One region of the Faecalibacterium sp. BIOML-A1 genome, then DNA from elsewhere that is predicted to be linked to it. Evidence: predicted binding sites of a transcription regulator. Region 1 holds the regulator's gene; the other holds the start of a gene.
What was found. The regulator Rex, encoded in region 1, represses fermentation and respiration genes when NADH is low (regulators of the CRP and FNR family bind a similar motif). The targets are predictions, from matches to a motif close to ATTGTTAANNNNTTAACAAT.
Positions count from the first base shown of each region.

Region 1 (7,429 bases):
GCCACTGCTGGCGGCTGATAAGCACAGCGCGGGGCTTGGCACCCTCGTAGGGTCCGATGATGCCTTTTTGTTCCATTTCGTCCATGATACGGGCCGCACGGGCGTAGCCCAGCTTGCAGCGGCGCTGCAGCAGGCTGGTGGAGGCCTGACCGGCATCGATGACCACCTCCACGGCCTGCTTGAACATCGGGTCGGTATCGGGATCCTCGTCGGAGTCCGCGCCGCTGCTGCCCTTCTTGCCGTCCTGAATGGCGTGCTTTTCCATGGCTTCGATCATGGCTTCGTCATACTGCACGGTGCCGCTCTGCTTGATGAAGTCCAGCACACGGCTGATCTCCTCATCCCGCACGAAAGTGCCCTGAATACGGGTAGGCTTGGGCGCACCCACGGGCATGAACAGCATATCACCCATGCCCAGCAGCTTTTCGGCACCGGAGCCGTCCAGAATAGTGCGGCTGTCCACCTGACTGGACACTGCAAATGCGATGCGGCTGGGGATGTTGGCCTTGATCAGGCCGGTGATCACGTCCACGCTGGGGCGCTGGGTGGCTACGATCAGGTGCATACCGGCGGCGCGGGCCTTCTGGGCGATGCGGCAGATGGAGTCCTCCACATCCTTGCCCACCACCATCATCAGGTCGGCCAGCTCGTCGATGATAATGGCGATGTAGGGCATCTTTTCCAGATCAGGCCGTTCTGCGGCCAGCTTGTTGAAAGACTTGATGTCGCGCACATTGTTCTCTGCAAACAGATGATAGCGGCGCTCCATCTCCTGCACCGCGCTGCCAAGGGCACCTGCGGCCTTTTTCGGCTCGGTGACCACCGGCATCAGCAGGTGGGGAATGCCGTTGTACTCGGCCAGCTCCACCACCTTGGGGTCGATCAGCAGCAGCTTCACGTCCTCCGGGCTGGAGCGGAACAGCAGGCTCATGATGATGCTGTTCACGCACACGGATTTACCGCTGCCGGTGCTGCCTGCAATGAGCAGATGGGGCATCTTGCACAGGTCTGCCACCTGTGCCACACCGGCAATGTCCTTGCCAAGCGCAATGCCCAGAGGTGAGGTCATGCGCAAAAAGCTCTGACTCTCGAACACGCTGCGGATATACACCGGGGTCTTTTTGTGGTTGGGCACCTCAATGCCCACGGCAGGCTTGCCGGGGATGGGCGCTTCCATACGCACATCTGCCACCGCAAGGTTCAGGGCGATATCGTCTGCCAGCGAGGTGATTCGGCTGATCTTGACACCCGCCATGGGCTGCACCTCGTACCGGGTGACGGAGGGGCCCCGGGAGATATCCAGCACACGGGTGCGCACGCCAAAGCTTTCCAGCGTATCCACCAGCTTCTGGGCGTTGGCTTTCAGCTCTTCCTGCGCGCCGGGGTCGGTCTCGTCCTGCGATTTTTCAAACAGCTCAATGGGCGGATACTGGTACTGATAAGTATCCACCGGTTCGGTCTCGTCCACAGGGGCCGCTGCCGCGGCCTGCTCGGAAGCGGCAGGCTTTTCCATTGCCGCTGCCACCAGCGTGCTGATATCCTTTTCCTCCACCGGTTCGCTGGTAATGCTGATCCAGCCGTCCTCGTCGGGTGTGCCGCGCATGGCAACGGCGTTTTCGGCGCTCACCCGGGCGGGTGCCGCCGGGACTGCGGGCTGGATGGGCACGGCGGGCATCTCCGGCGTGACTGCCGCTGCCGGGCTTTCCGGCTGGGCCGTCGGCATTGCCGGGGTCATGACCGGAGTATCAAAACTTTCCGCTGCCGCAGGCTGCACCGGCTGTGCAGCCTTTGCAAAGAAATCGGATGCATCGGTCTCCACTGTGTCCTGTACGATGGGCTGCGGGGCAGGTCTGGGGGCCGGGCGCAGCGGGTTCTGCCCAAAGGTGCCGCCCGGGCCCACGATGAGCGGCTCGATGGGTTCGCTGCCGCCCTCCTTCACCTCAGTGTGGTCGGGGCCAAGGTCTACGTCAAAGGAAGCCCGGGGCCGGGATACCCGTACCTGCACCGGCGTGATGGCCGGGGCGGCAGGCTCCGGCTGGGCAAGCGGCTGGCCGGAAGTATCTGCGGGCGGCTCCGGCTGCGGGGCGGCCTCCGGCTCCTCCGCCTCCATCTCTTCGGTCACCTTGTGGCCCCAGTGGCGGATGCCGTTCAGCCAGTCCGGCACACCGATGCGGAAAGCCGGAGTTTCCATCTCCTCTTCGGCATCTTCCTCATCCCGGTATTCATCTTCTGCTTCGTCGTAGTCTTCCTCAGCCTCGGCTTCTGCCGCGCGGGCAGCGGCACGTTCAGCGCGGCGGGCTGCGCTCTGCTGCGCCATGGCCGCACCCTTTGCGTGCACGCCGCCAAACGCAGCGCACAGCCATTGCCACACCTCTGCCGGGGTCAGATCAAAAATGTACAGGCTGACACACAGTGCCAGCACGATCATGATAAGGGTTGCCGCAGGCCGTCCGCACAGCAGCAGCAGGCTGCCGCCCAGCAGTGCACCCAGCGCACCGCCGCCGATCCATGCATTCACGCCGTTTGCGTAGCAGGCAGCCGTCATCTGAAATGCCGACATGCCCTGCGGCTGGATATCGGAAAAAACGATCACCGTGCCGCAGGCAAACACCAGCCCCAGAACCAGCTTGAAGATCTTGGGCAGAAGGTCTTCGCCCCGGGTATACTGCACAGCAAGGCAGCACACTGCCGTGCCCAGCACAAAGCTGCCGCAGCCAAAAAGTCCGAACAGCACATCGTGCAGGGCCTTCCATGCCGAATCTCCCTCCACAAAGGCCAGCACCACCAGCAAAAGGCCTGCAAACAGGGTGCCAAGCCCCGCCGGAAGCCGCTGTTCTGCGCGTTTTTTGCGCGATGCTGCGCGCCGTGTTGTCGTTTTACGTTTTTTTGTTGCCATGTTTCTTTGTTCCCCGCGTTTGTAGTAGACACACTATTTGATTTTATTATTGTACCACGCAGGGAAGGAAATGGCAAACCTATTGTTGTACAAAATCGGCCTTCATTTGCGTTCAATCTCTTTATACAGCCACGCCAGCGCATCCGAAAGCCCGCCCAGCTCATCAATGAGCTTTTCCTTCACGGCCCGGCGTCCATCCAGCACGGTGCCCATGTCCATCACCAGCTCGCCGGTGTGGAGCATCAGGTCGGTGTAGCGTTTTTCAGTCATGCCGCTGTGGGCCGCTACGAAGCCGGTGATGCGCTGCTGCATCTGCTCAAAGCTGCGCATGGTCTGCGGCACCCCCAGAATGACGCCGGAATGCCGCACCGGGTGCACGGTCATGGTGGCTGTGGGCACGATGAAGCTGCGCCGGGCGCTGACGGCAAGCGGGATGCCGATGGAGTGCCCGCCGCCCAGCACAAGCGTTGCACTGGGTTTGGACACGCTGGCGATCAGCTCCGCCAGCGCAAGGCCTGCTTCCACATCCCCGCCTACCGTGTTCAGCAGCACCAGCAGGCCTTCGATGCGAGGATCCTCCTGCGCGGCCACCAGCTGCGGGATGACATGCTCATACTTCGTGGTCTTCTGGCCCTGCGGCGCTTCCGAATGGCCTTCGATCTGGCCGATGACGGTCAGGCAGTGGATCACATGCTCCCCGCGGGCCAGCGTGACCGTGCCCAGATCTTCGATCTCTTCTTTTTCCAGCCGACGCGCGTCGGTCAGCTGCGTTTCATCGTTCATATGCTTTCCTCCTGCGTTTTCTGTCAGCATTCCCCAGCCTGTGCCGGGCTATGCAGACCCGCTGCAGCAAAAAAGCGGTAACATTTCATAAAAATTTTTTGAGAATGATTTGACATTCTCCATCGGTGCAGTATACTTTAAATAATTGACTGTAATATCTGCAATATGAACCCGTAAACGGATCGGGGTTTCTCTGTGCCGCATCTGTAAAGCAGGCAGCTGCGGCAAGTACTGCGATAGAGCGAAAGGAGAAAGTATTCTATGAACACTCCTGCAAGGGCTTCGCTTCCCGTTATCAAGCGTCTTCCCAAATATTACCGCTATCTGTGCTCTCTGCAGGCAGACGGCATCAACAGCATTTCTTCCCGCGAGCTGGCTGCTCAGATGGGCACCACCGCTTCGCAGGTACGGCAGGACTTCAACTGCATCGGCGATGTGAATGGCCGGCAGGGCATCGGCTACTCGGTGGAAAACCTGCTCTCCATTCTGGAAGGCCTGCTGTTCGGCAACGGCGACCGCCTGCCCACCATCCTGATCGGCTGCGGCCGTCTGGGCAAGGCAGTGAGCCGCTTTATCACCACCGATACCAACGGCTACCGCCTGATCGCCGCCTTTGATGTGGCACAGAGCGAGGTGGGCAAGGAGATCAGCGGCATCCAGATCCGCCATATCGACGAGCTGGAGTCTTTCTGTGCCGAGCATCACCCCAAGGTCGCAGTGCTCTGTGTGCCCCGCGACGGTGCGGAACAGGTCAGCGGCCGTCTGGTGGATCTGGGCATCGAGGGCTTCTGGAACTTCTCCCACTATGACCTCTCTGTGCCGTATCCCGATGTGGTGGTGGAGAACGTCCATCTGGGCGACAGCCTGATGAGCCTTGGCTACCGCCTGCGCAATCAGGACTGAACGTACCTATTGTAAGTAATAAGAGAACCCTCTCAGTCAAAGCCTGAGATGCCGCTGAACCCTCTCAGTCTCGCATACGCTCGACAGCTCCCCCGAAAGGGGAGCTTTATGAGTGGGGACGGGAAAGTTTCTGCTTCTCCGGCGAAGGACAGCCTGCCCGGAAGATGCAGAAAAGCTCCCCCATCGGGGGAGCTGGCAAAGCCGTCAGGCTTTGGCTGAGAGGGTTCTTTCTGTAAGGAGAGTTTTTCAAATGGCAAAACTGTATTTCCGTTACGGCGCGATGAACAGCGGCAAGAGCACCGCCCTGATGCAGGTAGCCCACAACTACGAAGAACAGGGGATGCGGGTGCTGATCCTCAAGCCACAGGTGGACACCAAGGGCGGCGGTGAGCTGGTGAGCCGTCTGGGCGTGCGCCGCAAGGCTGATCTGCTGATCCCGCCGGAGACGGACGTGTTCGAGGCCGTGCGCACGGCCAACGCTGACGGTGCGCCGCTGGCCTGCGTGCTGTGCGACGAGAGCCAGTTTTTCACTGCGCAGCAGGCAGAACAGCTGTTCATGGTCACGGTGGATTTGAACATTCCGGTGATCTGCTACGGCCTGCGGGCAGATTTTTCGCTCAAGGGCTTTCCCGGCTCTACCCGGCTGCTGGAGCTGGCCCACACCATCGAGGAAATGAAAACCATCTGCACCTGCGGCCGCAAGGCCATCTGCAACTGCCGCAGAGTGAACGGCAGATTCGTCTTTGAGGGCGAGCAGGTGGCCATCGATCTGGAAAACGATGTGCAGTACGTGAGCATGTGCCCCCAGTGCTATTTCAAGGCAAAGCGCGCGTTCTACGCCGAAAAAACTGCTTCGCAGGCTGACTGAAACTTGTATACAAGGCCGCTGTGTCCAACGACACGGCGGCCTTTCTTTTTTATCCCCGGCCTATGGGCGCAGTCCACGCAGCAGCGCAAAATATGTCGCTGTCGGCGCTTTTTCACCCCCCAAAAGGACGAAGAAGCACCGATTTCCATGCCCGCAGACCAGTGCCGGGGGACCGCCGCAAACAATTGATATATCAGAGTGAACATTTTTTGCGCTATTGATATATCAGTTTAAAGGCTCCCATCCGGGCTTTTTTAGCTGTTGTTCGTCCACAATGTATGCAACGATTCTACGTTCTGAAACGGAATGTTTACAAAATTATTGCAAAGTTCGACGTTCCTCCTATGATGCATCCCAGTTTTCTATGCAAAATAGCGAAGTATACATGTTGCACAGTTTTTCGAGCCAAGTTTATTCATTTCAGCGAAGGCGTCAATTCTTGCGCGGAAACAAGAGCAATATTTGTACGTTTTTTGTTTAGATATCTGCAATTTGCGTCTTTCTTTTTGGTTGTTGTTTTGTTATCATAATTGTATACAACGGGGTATGTGCAGAACCCCCGTGCGAGATGATGTTTTCTGTATTTAGGAGGAGAACGAAAATGAGCAAGGCAATTTCTCGTCGTGATTTCATGAAGGTCACCGGCGCTGTGGGCGCTGCCGGCCTTCTGGCTGCCTGCGGCGGCAACTCTGCCGCATCCAGCTCTGCTGCTTCCACCGCTTCTTCCGCTCCCGCTGCTTCTGCAGACGAGAGCCTGGCACTGTCTGACGGCCCTGTTTCCATGACCATCAGCTGGTGGGGCGGCGACAGCCGTCACGAGGCTTACCAGAACGCCATCAAGGAGTTCCAGGCTGAGCACACCAACATCACCATCGAACCCACCTTCGCCGCATGGTCCGGCTGGGAAGAGAAGATGGCAGCTGCCTTCATCGCTGGCAACGCACAGGATGTGTGCCAGGTGAACTGGAACTGGCTGTACAACTACTCTGCCGACGGCAGCAAGTTCGTGGACCTGAACACTGTTTCCAAGTTCCTGGATCTGACCCAGTGGGATGACGCTGCCATGGACGCCTGCTACGTTGCAAACAGCCAGCAGTGCGTGCCCGTTTCCATGACCGGCCGTATCTTCTTCTGGAACATGACCACCTTCAACAAGGCTGGCATCACCGAAGTTCCCAAGTCTCTGGATGATCTGATGGCTGCCGGCAAGGCATTCAAGGAGAAGCTGGGCGACGATTACTACCCCATGCATCTGGGCGCATACGACCGTATGATCCTGATGGTCTTCTACCTCGAGTCCAAGTACGGCAAGGACTGGGCTGACCCCGTCACCTCTACCCTGAACTACACCGAGGACGAGATCGCTGAGGGCATCGACTTCATCAAGAGCCTGGTGGATGGCCACGTCATGATGAACCTGAAGACCTACTACTCCGCAAACTCTGATACCGCTACCCACCAGTCCAACGAGTGGATCACCGGTAAGATCGCAGGCATCTTCGAGTGGGATTCCGCTGCTTCCAAGTACTCCTCCGCTCTGGATGATGCCAACAAGGACGGCTTCACCGTTGGCGAAGAGATCAAGTTCGGCGACAACAACGGCGGCTTCTCCAAGGTCTCCATGGGTCTGGCCATCACCAAGACCAGCAAGTGCGTTGCCGAGGCTGCTACCCTGATCAACTTCCTGCTGAACGAGGAGAAGGGCGCTTCCATCATGGGTTCCGAGTGCGGCATCCCCGCTTCCAAGGCTGGTCTGGCTGCTGCTCAGGCTGCCGGCGCTGTCAAGGATCTGGTTGCTGAGGCAAACGCCAAGGTCATGGCCTTCACCACCAACAAGCTGGATCCCCTGTTCGAGAACAACGACCTGAAGGCTTCCGGCACCGGCATCTATCAGGAAGTGTTCGACACCGTTGACTACGACGGCGTTTCCGGTGCAGACGTTGTTGACACCCTGCTGGATGGCATGGAGTCTGTTGGCT
Region 1 covers NZ_WKZJ01000003.1:79,146-86,574, forward strand. The annotation lists gene GKG36_RS04575 (DNA translocase FtsK) at 1-2,896, opposite strand, end outside; gene GKG36_RS04580 (ATP-dependent Clp protease proteolytic subunit) at 2,999-3,679, opposite strand; gene GKG36_RS04585 (redox-sensing transcriptional repressor Rex) at 3,941-4,582, shown strand; gene GKG36_RS04590 (thymidine kinase) at 4,833-5,450, shown strand; gene GKG36_RS04595 (ABC transporter substrate-binding protein) at 6,052-7,429, shown strand, end outside.

Region 2 (7,429 bases), on a different contig from region 1:
AATAGGAGCAGCACACAGGCTGGTGTGAGCAGAGACGATGACACCGGTGGTGCCGCAGACCTTGCTCAGCTCTTCCACTGCCATGACGTAGGACAGCACATCGCCGCCTGCACCGCCGACCTCAGTCGGGAAATAAATGCCCATCATGCCGAGCTTGCCCATCTTTTCGACGGTCTCTTTGGGGAAGTACTCTTCCGCATCAACCTTCTTTGCCAGGGGCTTGACTTCGTTCTCAGCAAACTCGCGGTACATTTTCTGTACCATCTGCTGCTGCTTGGACAGAGTAAAATCCATCGCTATATCCTCCTAACGGGTCTTTTTCATTTACCGGAATTGCCCGGTGCAAACAAATTCCTCCCGGCCGCGTTTCCACGGTCGGGAGAAACGTTTATCAGAATTTACAGCTGGTCAACAGGGGTCTTGGTGCGGTCTGCGTTGTAAACGTAGAAGCCCTTGCCGCTCTTGCAGCCCAGGTTGCCGCCGCGGACCATCTTACGGATCAGCGGGCAGGCACGGTACTTGCTGTCGCCGGTCTCCTTGTACAGCACATCCATGATGGCCAGGCAGATATCCAGGCCGATGAAGTCGCCCAGCTCCAGGGGACCCATGGGGTGGTTGGCACCCAGCTTCATAGCGGTGTCGATGCCGGCGATATCGGAAACGCCTTCCATCTTGATGAAAGCAGCTTCGTTGATCATGGGGATCAGGATGCGGTTGACGACGAAGCCTGCAGCCTCATTGACCTGAACCGGCTGCTTGCCGATGGCAACAGAGATCTCCTTGATCTTCTCAACGGTCTCAGCGGGAGTGTTGCAGCCTGCGATGACCTCGATCAGCTTCATGCGGTCTGCGGGGTTAAAGAAGTGCATGCCGACCAGCGGACGGCTAACGCCCTTGCCGATCTCGGTGATGGACAGAGAAGAAGTGTTGGAAGCGAAGATGCACTCGGGCTTGCAGATCTTATCCAGCTCGCCGAAGGTGGTCTGTTTGACCTTCATATCCTCAAAAGCAGCCTCAACGACCAGATCGCAGTCAGCGCACAGGTCTTCCTTCAGGCCCGGGGTGATGGCAGCAACGATAGCGTCTGCCTTTTCCTGCGTCATCTTTCCCTTGGCAACCAGCTTCTCGTAGCCCTTCTTGATCTTTGCCAGACCATTCTCGGCCCACTCCTGCTTGATGTCGCACAGAGCAACGGTGTTGCCCTCAACCTGTGCAAATGCCTTTGCGATGCCCTGGCCCATGGTGCCAGCGCCGATAACACCGATCTTCATAGGAAACCTCTCCTTTAATATCAAAAATTATGTAGTAATGGATTAGTTGTTGGTGAACACTGCCTTGGGCTTCGGCTTCTCACGGCTCAGGAAGCAGGCCATGCCTTCCTTCTGGTCGTGGGTCTCGAAGCAGCTGCCGAACAGCTTTTCCTCGACCTCAACAGCCTTCTCGATGGGCAGGCTGATGCCGCCGTTGATTGCCTTCTTGCAGTTGCGTACAGCGATGGGTGCATTCTTTGCGATCTTGCCGGCCAGCTTCAGCACGTTCTCCATCAGTTCAGCCTGAGGATACACAGCGTTCACCAGACCAATGCGCAGAGCCTCGTCCGCCTTGATGTTCAGTGCAGAGTAGACCAGCTGCTTTGCCATACCCATGCCGACCAGACGTGCCAGACGCTGGGTGCCGCCGAAGCCCGGGGTGATGCCCAGACCCACTTCCGGCTGGCCGAACACAGCGTTGTCAGAGCAGATGCGGATGTCGCAGCTCATAGCCAGCTCGTTGCCGCCGCCCAGTGCAAAGCCGTTCACGGCTGCAATAACGGGGATGGGGAAGCTCTCAATCATCAGGAACACATCATTGCCCAGCTTGCCGAAGGCCTCGCCCTCTGCCTTGGTCATGGTGCTCATGGAACCGATATCTGCACCTGCCACGAAGCTCTTGTCGCCTTCGCCGGTCAGAACGATGCAGCGGACAGTCTCCTGATCCACAGCCTCAAAAGCTGCCTTCAGGTCTGCCAGAACTTCGGGATTCAGGGCATTCAGTGCCTTGGGGCGGTCGATGGTAATGATCTCAACTGCACCCTGCACCTCGGTTTTTACAAATGCCATTGTGAAAACCTCCTATTCAAATCTTATCAATTATCACAAACAGCCCCCGGACGGAGGAAAGGCTCTCCGGTTCCCTTCCCCGTCCGGGTCTGTCATTCAGTCAGGATTCCAAGAGGTGGAACTTAGTCCATCTCAACGATGGTAGCGCAGCCCATGCCGCCGCCGATGCACAGGGTAGCCAGACCCTTGTGAGCACCGCGATGCTTCATAGCATACAGCAGGGTGACCAGGATACGAGCGCCGGAAGCGCCGACCGGGTGGCCCAGAGCAATTGCGCCGCCGTTGACGTTCACCTTGCTCATATCAAAGTTCAGAGCCTGGCTGACAGCCACAGACTGAGCAGCAAATGCCTCGTTGGCCTCGATCAGATCCATGTCAGCAACGCTCATGCCGGTCTTAGCCATGACCTTCTTGGTAGCAGCGATGGGGCCCAGACCCATGACTTCCGGCTCAACGCCAGCCAAAGCACCTGCGACCCAGGTAGCCAGAGGCTTCACGCCCAGCTCCTTAGCCTTCTCCTCGCTCATGATGACCAGAGCAGCAGCGCCGTCATTGATGGCGGAAGAGTTGCCGGCGGTCACGATGCCGTCCTTGGTGAAAGCGGGCTTCAGCTTTGCCAGCACTTCAGGAGCGCTCAGACGGGGGCCTTCATCAGTATCGAACACGGTGTCGCCCTTCTTGCCCTTGATCACAACGGGAACGATCTCGTCCTTGAAAGCGCCGTCCTTGATAGCCTTGTCAGCCTTCAGCTGGCTGTTGTATGAGAACTCGTCCAGCATCTCACGGGTGATGGGGCTGTAGCCGTACTTCTTCTGATAAGTCTCGTTGGTGCAGACATTCTCAGCGGTCATGCCCATGTGCTTGTTGAAGCCGCAGGCATCCCACAGAGCATCGTTGACCATGGTATCCACGATCTCGCTCTTGCCCATGGGTGCGCCCATGCGGTAGCCGTAACGAGCCTTCTGCAGTGCGAAGGGAGCCATGTCCATGTTCTCCATGCCGCCTGCGACCACGATATCAGCATCGCCAGCCTCGATCATCTGAGCAGCCATATTGACGCAGTTCAGACCGGAGCCACACACCACGTTGACGGTGACAGCCGGGGTCTCGATGGGCAGACCAGCCTTCAGAGCAGCCTGACGTGCAACGTTCTGGCCCAGACCAGCCTGAATGACACAGCCCATGTAAACATGATCGACCTGCTCAGGTGCGACGTTTGCACGGTTCAGGGCTTCCTTGATGACGATGGAGCCCAGCTCAACTGCGGGAACGTTTGCCAGAGTGCCGCCGAACTTGCCAATAGCGGTACGGCATGCAGATGCGATAACGATCTTTTTCATGTGAATAGCCTCCTGAATTGTGTATGTGTTACTTTTCGTAAGCCATTTTTATCAAAACGCCCGTAAGCGCTTTTACAAATTAGGTCTCGGGGTCTTTTTTCTGCCGGATCAGCGCATACTTTTCGTTGACCGCCTTTTCCACATTGGGTGTGACGAACTTACCGATGTCGCTGCCGTAGTAAGCTGCCTCTTTTACAATGGTGGAAGAAAGGTAGCTCCACTTGATGCTCGTTGCCAGAAACATGGTCTCGATGCCGGGCATCAGTGCGTGATTGGTCTGCGCAAGCTGGATCTCGTTTTCAAAATCCGTCACCGCCCGCAGGCCCCGCACCATCACCGAAGCGTGCCGTTTCTTGGCGAACTCCACGGTCAGGCCGTCGAAGCTCTCCACCGAAACATTCTGGATGCCCTTGCAGCATTCCTTTAGAAGCTCCACGCGCTCCTCCACGGTGAAGAGCGGATTCTTTGCGCTGTTGATGAGCACCGCCACGATCAGATGATCGTTGATCTTTGCCGCGCGCTTGATGATATCGAGATGCCCTTTTGTGACCGGATCGAACGAACCGGGATAAACTGCTGTTGCCATCGTCTGGTGTCCTCCTTGAGCGCTGTGAAAAGCGCGTTTTGGTTCTGCCATGATAGCACTTTCCAGTCTTGGGTGCAAGATTTTTGTGCAAGCTGTACGTTTTATCGTTAAAATTTAAACAATCAATGCCGTGCTGCATCGCAGCCGCCTGCTACGCTATAAGTAAACCATATCGTCAAAATTTTATCAAGTCCTTTTGCAAAGATTTTGGTTTTTCAGCACCAAACAATCGTCCAAAAACTCCGCGAATTTTGTCCATATTGCCAGTCGGTCAAAATTTTCTCGATAAACTATTGATTCTACACATTGTTAATGTTATAACTAAGTTGTGCAGATCTGCTGCCCTGTCCGACAGCTGCCTTCTGCTGGTTATCAGGATATCATCCGCCTGTGTCAGAGCTGTGTTCAAATTGCCAACAGGTGGTAAACATCCTGCAAAGATTTGTCCGTGCAGGAAGAGTAAATGATAAATTTACAATTCCTTTATGTTATTATAGGAGAGGATGGTTTATAATGGATTTTACGGAACTGTATGCTCAGAAGAAAATGACCGCCGCTCAGGCTGCCGCACTGGTCAAAAGCGGTGACTGGGTGGATTACGGCTGGGCTGTGAACACCCCTGTGGCGGTGGATGCCGAGATCGCAAAGCGTCTGCCTGAGCTGGAAGGTGTCAACTTCCGCGGCGGCATCCTGATGTGGGTGCCCGCGATCTTCCAGATCGACGATCCCGCTGCACACATGACATGGAACAGCTGGCATATGGGCGGCATTGAGCGCAAGGCCATTGCACAGGGCTTTTCCTTCTACTCCCCCATCCGTTATTCCGAGCTGCCCCGCTACTACCGCGAAAGCCCGGATCCGCTGGATGTGGCGGTGTTCCAGGTGACCCCCATGGACGAGCATGGCTACTTCAACTTCGGCCCCAGTGCATCTCATCTGGGTGCTGTGTGCGAAAAAGCCAAGAAGATCATCGTTGAGGTCAACAAGAACATGCCCCGCTGCCTTGGCGGCATGGAGAACTGCATCCACATTTCTCAGGTCACCGGCATCGTGGAAGGCGAGAACCCGCCCATCGGCCAGATGGCCGCTCCCGGTGCTGCTACCGAAGTGGATCTGAAGGTTGCCAACCTGATCGTTCCGCAGATCCCCAACGGTGCCTGCCTGCAGCTGGGCATCGGCGGTATGCCCAATGCCATCGGCAGCCTGATCGCACAGAGCGATTTGAAGGATCTGGGCGTGCACACCGAAATGTATGTGGATGCCTTTGTGGATATCGCCAAGGCCGGCAAGATCACCGGTGCACGCAAGCAGCTGGACAAGGGCCGTCAGGTCTACGCCTTCGGTGCCGGCACCCAGAAAATGTACGATTACCTGAACGATAACCCGGAGTGCATGTCTGCACCCGTGGACTACACCAACGATATCCGCAGTATCTCCGCACTGGATAACTTTATTTCCATCAACAACGCTGTGGACATCGACCTGTTCGGTCAGGTGAACGCTGAGACTGCAGGCCTCAAGCACATCTCCGGTGCCGGCGGTCAGCTGGACTTCGTTCTGGGCGCATACCTTTCCAAGGGCGGCAAGAGCTTTATCTGCCTGTCCTCTACCTTCTTTAATAAGAAGACCGGCCAGCTGGAGAGCCGCATCCGTCCCACTCTGGAAAACGGCAGCATCGTCACCGATACCCGTGCCAACATCCACTACCTGTGCACCGAGTACGGCTGCGTGAACCTGAAGGGCCTGACCACCTGGGAAAAGGCTGAAGCTCTGATCAGCGTAGCACATCCCGACTTCCGTGAAGACCTGATCAAGGAAGCCGAAAAAATGCACATCTGGCGCAGGAGCAACAAAATCTGATAAGTGCCGCGGGGATTCCTGCTGTCCGCGGCTGAAATGGAGTCTATCATGATGGACAAAAAGCCGCACATCAAGCCCTATCTCTACGGGATGTTGGCAGGATTTGGAGCGATCTCCCTGAGCATCATCTTCTTTTTCCTGATCTACCGCTTCGATGGTTTTGGTGATGCCATCTCCACGCTGACCGGCATTCTGATGCCGTTCATCTACGGTGCCGTCATCGCCTACCTGCTCAAGCCTGTGTGCAACACCATCGAGAGCTTTCTGCGCCGGTTCATCCCGGAAAAGATGCATGGTCTGGTCAATGTGCTGTCCGTTACGCTGACCATCCTGTTCGGCCTGCTCCTTATCTACGCTTTGTGCATGATGATCATTCCGCAGCTCATTACCAGCGTGACCACCCTGTACTACACTGCGCAGCGCAACCTCGCAAAGTTCGTGCAGTGGGCGAATCATGTGGAGTTCATTGAGAACAACCAGCAGATCATGGACATGCTCAACTCTGCTTATGCCACCATCAGCACCAATATCGATGATCTGATCAAGACCCGGCTCCTGCCCTCCATGCAGAACATCGTCAGCGGTGCCGCAGTGGGTGTGCTGAACGTAGTGACCATGGCCAAGAACCTGATCATCGGCATCATCGTGGCCGTGTATATGCTGGCCAGCCGCAAGCGCTTTGTGCAGCAAGCCAAGCTGGTGCTCTACAGCATCTTCAAGCCCCGCTGGGCAGAGCTGATCAAGGAAGAAGTGAAGTACGCCGATAAGATGTTCGGCGGCTTCATCAACGGCAAGATCATGGATTCCGCCATCATCGGCGTGCTGTGCTATATCGGCTGCCTGATCTTCAAGTTCCCCAGTGCCCTTCTGGTTTCCGTGATCATCGGCGTGACCAATGTGATCCCCTTCTTCGGCCCGTTCATCGGTGCCGTGCCCGCCACCCTGCTGATCCTCATTCAGAACCCCATCAAGGCGCTATGGTTCGTCCTGTTCGTTCTGGTGCTGCAGCAGCTAGACGGAAACGTGATCGGCCCCAAGATCCTGGGCAACACCACCGGTCTTTCCAGTTTCTGGGTACTGTTCTCCATCCTGCTGTTCGGCGGTCTGTGGGGTTTTGTGGGCATGATCGTAGGTGTGCCGCTGTTTGCAGTCATCTATGATGTGATCAAAAAGCTGGTCATCCACGGCCTGAAGCGCAACAAGGAGATTGACCTGCTGCAGACTTACCACGACAACTTCGGTGACCCGGAGGACGATGTTCCGGTAGAAACGTCTGCATCGGAAGCACCTCCTGCCGAAACAAATAATCTATAAATCACAATGCCCCGGCATTCCATGTGATACGCTACCCCTAGAGTAGACAGAGACAAAAACTCTGAATACTCTGGGGGTATTTTCATGTCAAGAAAGAACAATCACTATTCACTGTTGACTGCTGCAACAACCGCCGTTACCAGCACCGTCTGTTCATCCAGATGCCGATGCAGGCTCATGTCGGTGCCATGAACCGAGCTGCACAAAAAATTCGCCGTCTCCTTGTGGAA
Region 2 covers NZ_WKZJ01000001.1:273,004-280,432, reverse strand. The annotation lists gene GKG36_RS01420 (acyl-CoA dehydrogenase family protein) at 1-294, opposite strand, end outside; gene GKG36_RS01415 (3-hydroxyacyl-CoA dehydrogenase NAD-binding domain-containing protein) at 399-1,271, opposite strand; gene GKG36_RS01410 (enoyl-CoA hydratase-related protein) at 1,314-2,099, opposite strand; gene GKG36_RS01405 (acetyl-CoA C-acetyltransferase) at 2,222-3,439, opposite strand; gene coaD (pantetheine-phosphate adenylyltransferase) at 3,519-4,025, opposite strand; gene GKG36_RS01395 (butyryl-CoA:acetate CoA-transferase) at 4,539-5,885, shown strand; gene GKG36_RS01390 (AI-2E family transporter) at 5,934-7,199, shown strand.
Region 2: a site for Rex is predicted at 4,331-4,350, ahead of GKG36_RS01395 (butyryl-CoA:acetate CoA-transferase). Genes of this name have one in related genera too.